Regions from separate parts of the Streptomyces sp. NBC_01384 genome, predicted to be linked through region 1. Evidence: riboswitches for the same ligand, from Rfam matches in the RefSeq annotation. Region 1 holds a riboswitch; the other holds the start of a gene.
What was found. A riboswitch is a leader RNA that binds a small molecule or an ion and turns the genes downstream of it on or off. The one in region 1 is predicted to bind cyclic di-AMP.
Positions count from the first base shown of each region.

Region 2: it holds a riboswitch for cyclic di-AMP, as region 1 does, so the genes downstream of both, OG747_RS05245 (C40 family peptidase) here and OG747_RS23510 (M23 family metallopeptidase) in region 1, are expected to answer to the same signal.

Region 1 covers NZ_CP109559.1:5,102,595-5,106,984, forward strand. Annotated here, with positions in the region: gene OG747_RS23490 (dihydrofolate reductase family protein) at 1-241, shown strand, start outside; tRNA gene OG747_RS23495 (tRNA-Met) at 394-467, shown strand; gene OG747_RS23500 (hypothetical protein) at 556-945, shown strand; gene OG747_RS23505 (PP2C family protein-serine/threonine phosphatase) at 1,163-2,227, shown strand; cyclic di-AMP (ydaO/yuaA leader) riboswitch at 2,483-2,640, shown strand; gene OG747_RS23510 (M23 family metallopeptidase) at 2,652-3,689, shown strand; gene OG747_RS23515 (aldo/keto reductase) at 3,798-4,390, shown strand, end outside.
Region 2 covers NZ_CP109559.1:1,203,492-1,207,881, reverse strand. Annotated here, with positions in the region: gene OG747_RS05260 (helix-turn-helix domain-containing protein) at 1-804, opposite strand, end outside; gene OG747_RS05255 (ATP-binding protein) at 1,017-1,475, shown strand; partial or broken gene OG747_RS05250 (LysE family translocator) at 1,777-1,905, shown strand; gene OG747_RS05245 (C40 family peptidase) at 2,179-2,652, opposite strand; cyclic di-AMP (ydaO/yuaA leader) riboswitch at 2,656-2,842, opposite strand; gene OG747_RS05240 (hypothetical protein) at 3,236-3,541, opposite strand; gene OG747_RS05235 (ATP-dependent Clp protease proteolytic subunit) at 3,549-4,205, opposite strand; gene OG747_RS05230 (hypothetical protein) at 4,273-4,390, opposite strand, start outside.

The DNA of each region.
Region 1 (4,390 bases):
CGCCACCGTGTACAGCAGTCTCGAGCCGTGTGCCCGGCGGGCGTCCCGACCCGCGCCCTGTGCGCGGTTGATCCTCGACGCGGGGGTACGGCGGGTCGTGACGGCCTGGCGCGAGCCTGACACCTTCGTGGCGGCTGCCGACGGCAATGGCCTGCTGGCGGCCGCGGGGGTCGACGTCGTCGTGCTGCCCGAGTACGAAGAGCGGGCGAAGCTGCCGAACCGCCACCTTCTTCCGGGGTGAACTCCTCCCGCCGGGGTGACCTCGAAAGCCTTCCGGGGTGACCTCGAAAGGCGGACGCCCGTGCCGGAAGGCGGACGCCCGTGCCGGAAGGAGGGGCGGGCGTAAACGTGTGTGCTTGGGGTCCCGCGTATGGCGTACACTGGTTTCAACGACGCGGGGTGGAGCAGCTCGGTAGCTCGCTGGGCTCATAACCCAGAGGTCGCAGGTTCAAATCCTGTCCCCGCTACTGAAGGCCAAGGGCCGGAACTCGGAAACGAGTTCCGGCCCTTGGTTTTTTCCCTGCCGCCCCGACGTTCTGTAGTCTTCTGGTCACTATGAGTCGTCCCGCTGCGAGTCGTCTGCGGTGGCTGGTGCGGCGCGGCCCGGCGCTCGCGCTGCTGCTCGCCGCGGGCGCCCTGTTCCTCGGGGCCTGCCACGGCGGCCACGACTTCGTGCCGCACGGCGGGACCGTCGTCGCCCCGGCCGGGGACCACCACGGATGCGGCGGCCCGGCGGACGCCGAACACGCCACGGACGAGCATCACATGGCCGCGCAGACCGGGGAGCGGAAAGGACCGCGAGGGGAGCCCCGGACGCGGCAGGCGCCGGGGTTGTCCTGGGCCCGCGCGTACTTCTTCGGCTGTACATCGTCGACGAGGGCGACGAGGGCACCGAGGGCGTTGCACGGGCTGCGGCGCACTGGGGTGCCGGGGGCCGAGCTGTAGGGCGTACGTACCCAGCCCGCCACGCGTGTCCCCCGGTCGGGCCACACCGGTCGCCTGCCGCCCCCGCTCCGGGAAACCTGGACGGGTGGGGCAGCGAGGAGGTGTGCAGCGGGCTGACGAGCCGGACGACGAGTCGTACGAACGGCTGTGCGGGGAGTCGTGCGACGAGCCGTACGACGAGCAGGCGCCCAGCCGGGTCGAGACGGACCGGAGCCGGATGTCGTATGCGCGCAGCTTCGTCCGGGTACTGCCCGCGCTGCTCATCGCCGTCGGCGCGTTCCACGACTACTTCACCCCGTCGGCCTTCACCGCGGGGCCCCTCTTCACGGCCGCGCCGCTGGTGGCCGCGCCGCTCTTCTCGCTGCGCGGCACGGTGCTCACCGGCACCGCGGCGGTCGTCGCGGTGCTCTCGATCCACGTCAGGCTCGGCGTCGTACTGCGCGTGGTCGCGATGACCGAGGTGATCACGATGGTGACGGTCGCCGTGCTGGCCGTGCTCATCAATATCCTGGTCCGCCGCACGGGCGAACGGCTCGCCTCGGCCCACGAGATCGCCGAGGCGGCCCAGCGCGCCGTGCTGCCGGAACCCGACGAGCGGATCGGCGGGGTCGAGGTCGCGGCGCGCTACGAGGCCGCGCAGGCGGGCGCGTTCATCGGCGGTGACCTGTACGCGGTGCAGGACTCCCCGCACGGCGTACGGCTGGTGGCGGGCGACGTACGCGGGAAGGGCATGGGCGCGGTGGCCGCCGTGGCGGTGGTCATCGGGGCGTTCCGGGAGGCGGCCGAGCAGGAGGCGACGCCGGAGGCGGTGGCGCAGCGGCTGGAGCGGGCGCTGGCCCGCGAGGGCACCCGGCGCGAGGGCCTCGACGCCTTCGAGGGGTTCACCACCGCCGTCCTCGCGGAGATCCCGCACGAGGGCGCGGTCGTACGGATCGTCAACCGCGGCCACCCGCCGCCGCTGCTCCTGCACGCGGACGGCACGCTGGTCACGCTCGCCGCCGCGAACCCGGCGCTGCCGCTCGGAATGGGTGAGCTGGGCAGCTGGCCGGACCGCGCCGAAGAGGCGGCGTTCCCGCACGGGGCAACGCTGCTCCTCTACACGGACGGGCTGTCCGAGGCCCGCGACGCGCACGGCCGTTTCTACGATCCGGCCGCGCGCCTCGCCGGACGCGTCTTCCCCGGCCCCGACGCACTGCTGGCCACGCTCGCGGAGGAGGTCCGCCGGCACACGGGCGGCGTCCTGACGGACGACATGGCGCTGCTCGCCGTACGACGGCCGTAGCCGCCGCGGAGGACTTCTCGATCGTTGTCACGAGGGGTGATCGGGCGGTTCCCCTCCGCATGACAACTGACACGCTGTCAAGTGACCCGGAAGTAGTGACGCGTGGTCAAGTCGTCCGATTTTCGCCGTTCGTGACCTGTAAGTCCTGGCCAAGAGTGGTTAATGATCAGTGCGAACGGCTTGGAATCAGGTACCCGGGTCTATTAACGTTCGATAACGCAGCGCGGTCGTCCCAGCCGTCACAAGAGTCGGCTCCGTGCGCACGCGCCGAATCCCGCAAGGGAACCGGGGAACCATCAACTTGGGGTGAATCGAGCGTCTTTCACGGTGGAGACACCGTGGGTCGACGCGCGTAGGAGACCTTCCTGCTCCGAACCCGTCAGCTAACCCGGTAGGCGAGAAGGAAGGAAAGGAGCACGCCCAAGTGGCGTCCAACCGGCCCGCCCAGCCCACTTCGTTCGCGCCGAACGACACCCAGACTTTTGGCTACGCCTACGGCAAGGACGAGGGCCCCTGGGAGGAGTGGAACCCCACCGAGGATTCCGTCCTTCCCGTCCGCGGCCGGCATCGCGTCTCCAAGCAGCGCGGGGGCGGACTCGCCCGCAGCTCCACGGTTCTGGGCGTCGGTGTCCTGGCCGCCGTCGGCGCGGGCGGCATGGCCACCGCGGCGCCCGGCAAGCCGCCGGTCTCCATCTCGCTGCCCGACTTCTCCTCGGTCACCGAATCGGCCAAGGCGCTGATATCCGACGGCGGTTCCAGCACGCCGAAGGCCTCCGCCACCCCGCTCACCAGCGCCGGTGTGAGCAGCGCCGACGCCGCGCGGGGCAACAAGGACGCGGGCGAGGCGCTGCGCGCCCGCATCATCCTGCAGGCCGAGTCGCAGCAGGACCAGGTCGACAAGGCGGCCCAGGACGCCGCCGAGGCCGCCGCCGCGAAGAAGGCGGTCACGCTGGCCGCCCAGGAGAAGGACGGCGCCGAGGCCAAGGTCGCCGCCGCGAAGAAGAAGGCGGACGAAGAGGCCAAGCAGAAGGCCGAGGCCGCGCGCCTCGCCGAGCTCGCCAAGAGCTACTCGCTGCCGACCTCCTCGTACACCCTGACCGGCCGCTTCGGTGACCCCGGTTCCATGTGGTCCTCCGGCTACCACACCGGCCTCGACTTCGCGGCCCCCACCGGCACGCTGATCAAGGCGATCCACGGCGGCACCGTCACGGAGGCGGGCTGGGCCGGCGCGTACGGCTACCGCACCATCCTCACCCTCGACGACGGCACCGAGCTGTGGTTCTGCCACCAGTCGTCCATCAGCGTCAGCGTGGGGCAGAAGGTGGCCACCGGCGACATCATCGGCCGCGTGGGCGCGACCGGCAATGTGACCGGGCCGCACCTGCACCTGGAGGTCCACCCGGGCGGCGGCGACGCGATCGACCCGATGGCGTGGCTGCAGAGCAAGGGCCTGAACCCCTGATCCTTCCGGCGCGACGGGCCTGATTCCTGATCCCTCCGGCGGGCCGGGCCCGCAGGTGGAATGCGGAATGTGGAATACGGCCGTCCGGTACGGGCGTTGAAGTCAGGCATGACTTCTCTCCGCAAGCTCGGTTCCTCCGGCGTCGAGGTCTTCCCGCTCGCCCTCGGCGGCAACGTCTTCGGCTGGACCGCCGACGAGGCGCAGTCCTTCGCCGTGCTCGACGCGTACACGGCCGGGGGCGGCAACTTCGTCGACACCGCCGACGCCTACTCCTCCTGGGTCCCCGGCAACGAGGGCGGCGAATCGGAGACGATCATCGGCAAGTGGTTCGCCGCGCGCGGCAACCGCTCCGACGTCGTCCTCGCCACCAAGGTCGGCAGCCACCCCCAGTACAAGGGGCTGTCCGCGAGCACCGTCAAGGCGGCGGCCGACGCCTCGCTGCGCCGCCTGGGCACGGACTACATCGACCTCTATTACACCCACTTCGACGACACCTCGGTGCCCGTCGAGGAGATCATCGGCGCGCTGGACGAACTGGTCCGGGCCGGCAAGGTCCGGGAGATCGCCGCCTCCAACATCTCCGCCGAGCGGCTCGCGGAGTCCGTGGAGTTCTCCGACCGCGAGGGCCTCGCCCGCTACGTCGCCCTCCAGCCCCACTACAACCTCGTCTCGCGCGACACCTACGAGGGCCCGCTCCAGGA
Region 2 (4,390 bases), 3.9 Mb from region 1:
GGCGTGGAACTGAAGGGCGTTGAAGGCCTCGGTGTAGGCCTGAAGGTCTTCTTTCCGTTCGAGGTAGAGGCTACTCGTCAAGTGGTCGAGAACAACCACATCCAGATCGCTTGTGTTCGGAAATGAGAAGATAACGAAAGGCCCGGTAACGCCGATGTGCGCCCCCGCGGCGAACGGCAGGACCTGAAGCCGCACTTGAGGAAGGGCGGCGGCCTCTCTCAACCGGTCCAGTTGCCGTGCCATGACCTCCGGCCCGCCGACCTCACGTCTTAACACCGCCTCGTCCAGGACCGCGGTCAGTTCCAGCGGCGGATTCGAACGCAGTACGTCCTGCCGGGCGAGGCGCACCTCGACGAGCGCGTCGAGTTTGCCGTCCTCGAGTCCGCCGACGGCGACCCGGGTCACCTCGCGGGCGTACTCGGGCGTTTGGAGCAGCCCCGGCACCACCGTGGTCTCCAGCGTGCGCATGCCGCTGGCCTGGGACTCCAGACTGATGAAGTCGCGGTAGGTCGGCGGAAGGACCCCGCGGTAGGCGTGCCACCAGTGGTGCCGCCCGTTGCCCTCGGAGCCGGCCAACCCGACCAGGAGCTCCCGTAATTCGGGCTCCGCGACGGCGTACGCGTCCAACAGGCGCTCCACGTCGGCCGGTTTCACCCCACTGATGCCCGTCTCGATCCGACTCACCTTCGACTGGTGCCAGCCGACGAGACGGGCCGCCTCACCACTCGTGATTCCCACCCCGGCGCGCAGCGCGCGCAGTTCGGCACCGAGCTTGCGGCGGCGCACCGCGGGACCGTGCTGCATGGCCGTACTCCTTACTCCTTCCGAGCCGCCCAAATACGCTCTGCCGTCGCAGAGTTCACCGCATCGAGCGACAGATATATGCATATCTCGGTGGATCGCACCCGTGACCGGCCCAGTAATGGCAGTCTGGCGCGAAGCACCAGTTCGGGACCGTACTCGAACCATCCGCTCCGTGTCGGACTCCGGTCCCGTGGGAAAGGGACGACGTCGCCATGGCAGATCACCAGGAAGCATCCGTCACTCTGCCGAGCGATCCCGCCTCGGTCTCCGCGGCCCGGAAATTCGTCGCCGATGTGCTGGCCGAATGGGGCCTGCCGAGCGACGCCGAAGTCGCGGACACCGTACGCCTGATCGTGTCAGAACTAGCCACCAACGCCGTCCAGCACACTTTCGGGCAGTCGCCCACCTTCACGGTGGCCGTCCGGCTCGACCGAGACGAACACCTGCGCATCGGCGTGACCGACAGCCATCCGCGCTTCCCGAAACGTTTGCCCGCCGCTGTCCAGCAGGACAACGGGCGGGGCATGGTGATCATCCGCTGGCTGACCGCCGAGTGCGGCGGCAGACTCGTGGTCCGGCCCACCCGGGAAGGGGGCAAGACGGTCTCCATCGAGCTGCCCTGGACCCTGTCGGCCCACCCGGTCACGGCCGGGGGGCCACAAGAGCCGTAAGGAGCGGCTCAGTTGGCCTGCTCTCCACCGATCCTGTCCTGCCGGTCCTGTCGCCAGTTCTGTCCTGCCGGTCCTGTCCTGCTGGTCCTCGCCAAGCCGGTCCTGCCCAAGTGGGCCCTGGCTCTACTGCTCCTGCCTCTGCTGTGCCGCGCGTCCGAAGGCGCCGCGCAGCAGGGCCCGGAAGGCCTCGGCCGCCGGTGCGGGCCGGTCGTCGGTCCGGTGGACGACGGAGATCGTACGACGCAGATCTCCCGGTTCCAGCAGCCGCGTCCCCACCGGAGTCGCCGCGGTCCTGGCCACCATGCCCGGCGCGGACTTCACCGTCGTCGTACGCAACACCCTGGTCTCGCGCCGGGCCGGGGTCGTGTGCGCGCTCGGGATCACGGGCGGGCTGCTCCTGCACACGGCGCTGGCCGTCGCCGGGGTGGCGCGCGCCCCAGGGGCCGGTTCGGGGCCCCGAGCGGGGTCGCCCGCGCCCCTGGCCCGGCAGCGGAGCCCCTGGCCGGGCAGCGGAGCCCCTGGCCGGGCAGCGGAGACCCGAGGGCGCACGGCCCCCCGGCGAGGTTGGCTCGCGCCTCGCGAGAGGACGACTGACGCCCCCGAGCGAGGCTGCTCGCGCTCCGAGGCGAGACCACTCGTGCCCCGAGGGGCGGCGGGGTCCCGGGAGGGTGCCGGCGCCACTACCGGCACCCTCCCGGGCAGGTCAGCTGACCCGGCCGTACCAGACGCTCTTCGTCCAGATCTTCTGCAGCTTCACGACCTCCCCGGTCTTCGGGGAGTGCCAGATCTTTCCCTTCCCGGCGTAGATGCCGACGTGGTACACGTTCCGGCCGGAGTGGAAGAACACCAGGTCTCCCGCTCTGCGGCTGGAGGCGGAGATGTGGTGCGTCTTGTTGTACTGCGCCGCGGCCGTACGAGGCAGCGTCTTGCCCGCCTTCTTGTACGAGTACAGCGTGAACCCGGAGCAGTCGAAACGGCGTGGCCCGGCGGCACCGTACTGGTACGGGGAGCCCTTCTTGGAAGCCGCGACCTGAAGTGCCTTCGTCGCCAGAGTGGCCGCTTCGGCGTCGGACGCGACGCCAGGGACCACGAGGCTGCCGCCCATGGCGGCGATGGTGAGCGCCGAGGCCGTACCGGCCCGGGTCCACAGCGACGGGACACGATTGAGCGCAGTCATGCGCAACCCTTCGTCAGCCGCCTGTGAAGGATGACCTGTCGGATTCGGACTGGCGAAGTAGCCCGGCCGCGTACTGCGGCTTCACCCCAAGGACCGCCCGGATCTCTCCGGCGGCCCGTCGTGCTGGGTCCTCCACTCCTGCCGATGCACATCTGTCGACCGGTCATCCGGGCAGCGGCAGGACTCGGCGTCCGCCCGGACCGCCCCGCCGTTGTGGCGGGGGCTTGTCGTCGGAAGGGATCTTCACGCATTGAAGTCGGAAAATCCGAGCGGAACCGGCGATTTGTGGGGTTACTCACCACTCACCCGTTCGGGTGGACACCCCTCTGTTCGAGGGCCGTTGGGGACACCGACGACGCCCGTACCAGCACCGGAGCACCTCATTCCGCCTCTGCGCTACGCGCGTTGCGCAACCTTTGCGGGCCCCCGAAGGGACCGGTGTCTACTCCATCAGGGGGTACGCCATCTGGTCCGTTTGAAACCCGGGCCGGACGCTTCGCCGACTCGGCGCGTGCGGCGGCCCGGGATGGACCCGGGGGCGGACCCAGGGAGGGACCGAGGGAGGGAGCGAGGTGTGGATGCGTCAACTGTCGGAGCCGGGCGGTAGCGTGACGCGGGCCGCGCGTCGCTCGCCGTCGAGGACACGCAGGGCCTGGGCCAGGGTCGGGGCGTGCACCTCGCTCTCGCCCCGCTGGTGCATCAGCGCGAGGGCGTCGCGCAGCGCCGTCGCCTTGCTGACCAGCGCCTGGGCGGCGCGCAGTCCGCGGTAGGTGTCCCCGGGGCGGGCCGGGTTGATGCGGCCGAGCAGGTCGACCACGTCGAGGTAACGGTCGATCAACTCGGCCTCGGCACGCGTCAGCGCGGGCAGCGGGGGCAGTTCGGGCACCATCGGCGGATCACCTCGCGTCGGGTGTGGCGTTCCTCGCACCGGGCGCGGTGCGCGAGGTCTTGCGGCTCGGGATGATCCCGTCCACCAGTCCGTACGCCAACGCGGCCTGCGCGTCCAGGATCTTGTCCCGCTCGATGTCGGCGGCGACTTGTTCAGGACTCTGCCCCGTGTGCCGTACGAGCATGTCCTCCAGCAGCCCTCGAGTGCGCATCAACTCCTCGGCCTGGAGGGCCAGATCGCTCGCCTGCCCCTGTACCGGCTCGGGAAGTGACGGCTGGTGGATCAGCACCCGGGCCCCCGGTAGCGCGAACCTCTTGCCCGGCGCACCGCCGGCCAGCAGCACGGCGGCGGCCGACGCGGCCTGCCCCAGACAGGTGGTCTCCACGTCGCAGCTGACGAACTGCATCGTGTCGTAGATCGCCGTCATCGCGCTGAACGAGCCCCCGGGGGAGTTGATGTACAGCGAGATGTCCTGGTCCGGTGCCAGGTATTCGAGGTGCATGAACTGCGCCATCACGTCGTTCGCCGAGGTGTCGTCGATCGGCGTCCCGAGGAACACGATCCGCTCGGCGAGCAGCTTCGAGTACGGATCCAGGGTCCGGTACCCCGCACTCGTGCGCTCGGTGAACTCGGGCAGGACGTAGCGGGCGGACGGTTCATTCATGGCACGCGCCTTCCACTGGGGGACCGTTGACGGGCTCCTGTAAAAAATGTACAGGACGTACAGAAGGTCATGGGGGTCGCTCGGCTGACAGCGAAAATCCCCGCGGAGCGAGCTGCTCCGCGGGGATTCGGCGAGGGTGACTCAGGTGAGCGGGGCCGGGGCGGGGGTGCCGTAGGAACAGGGGT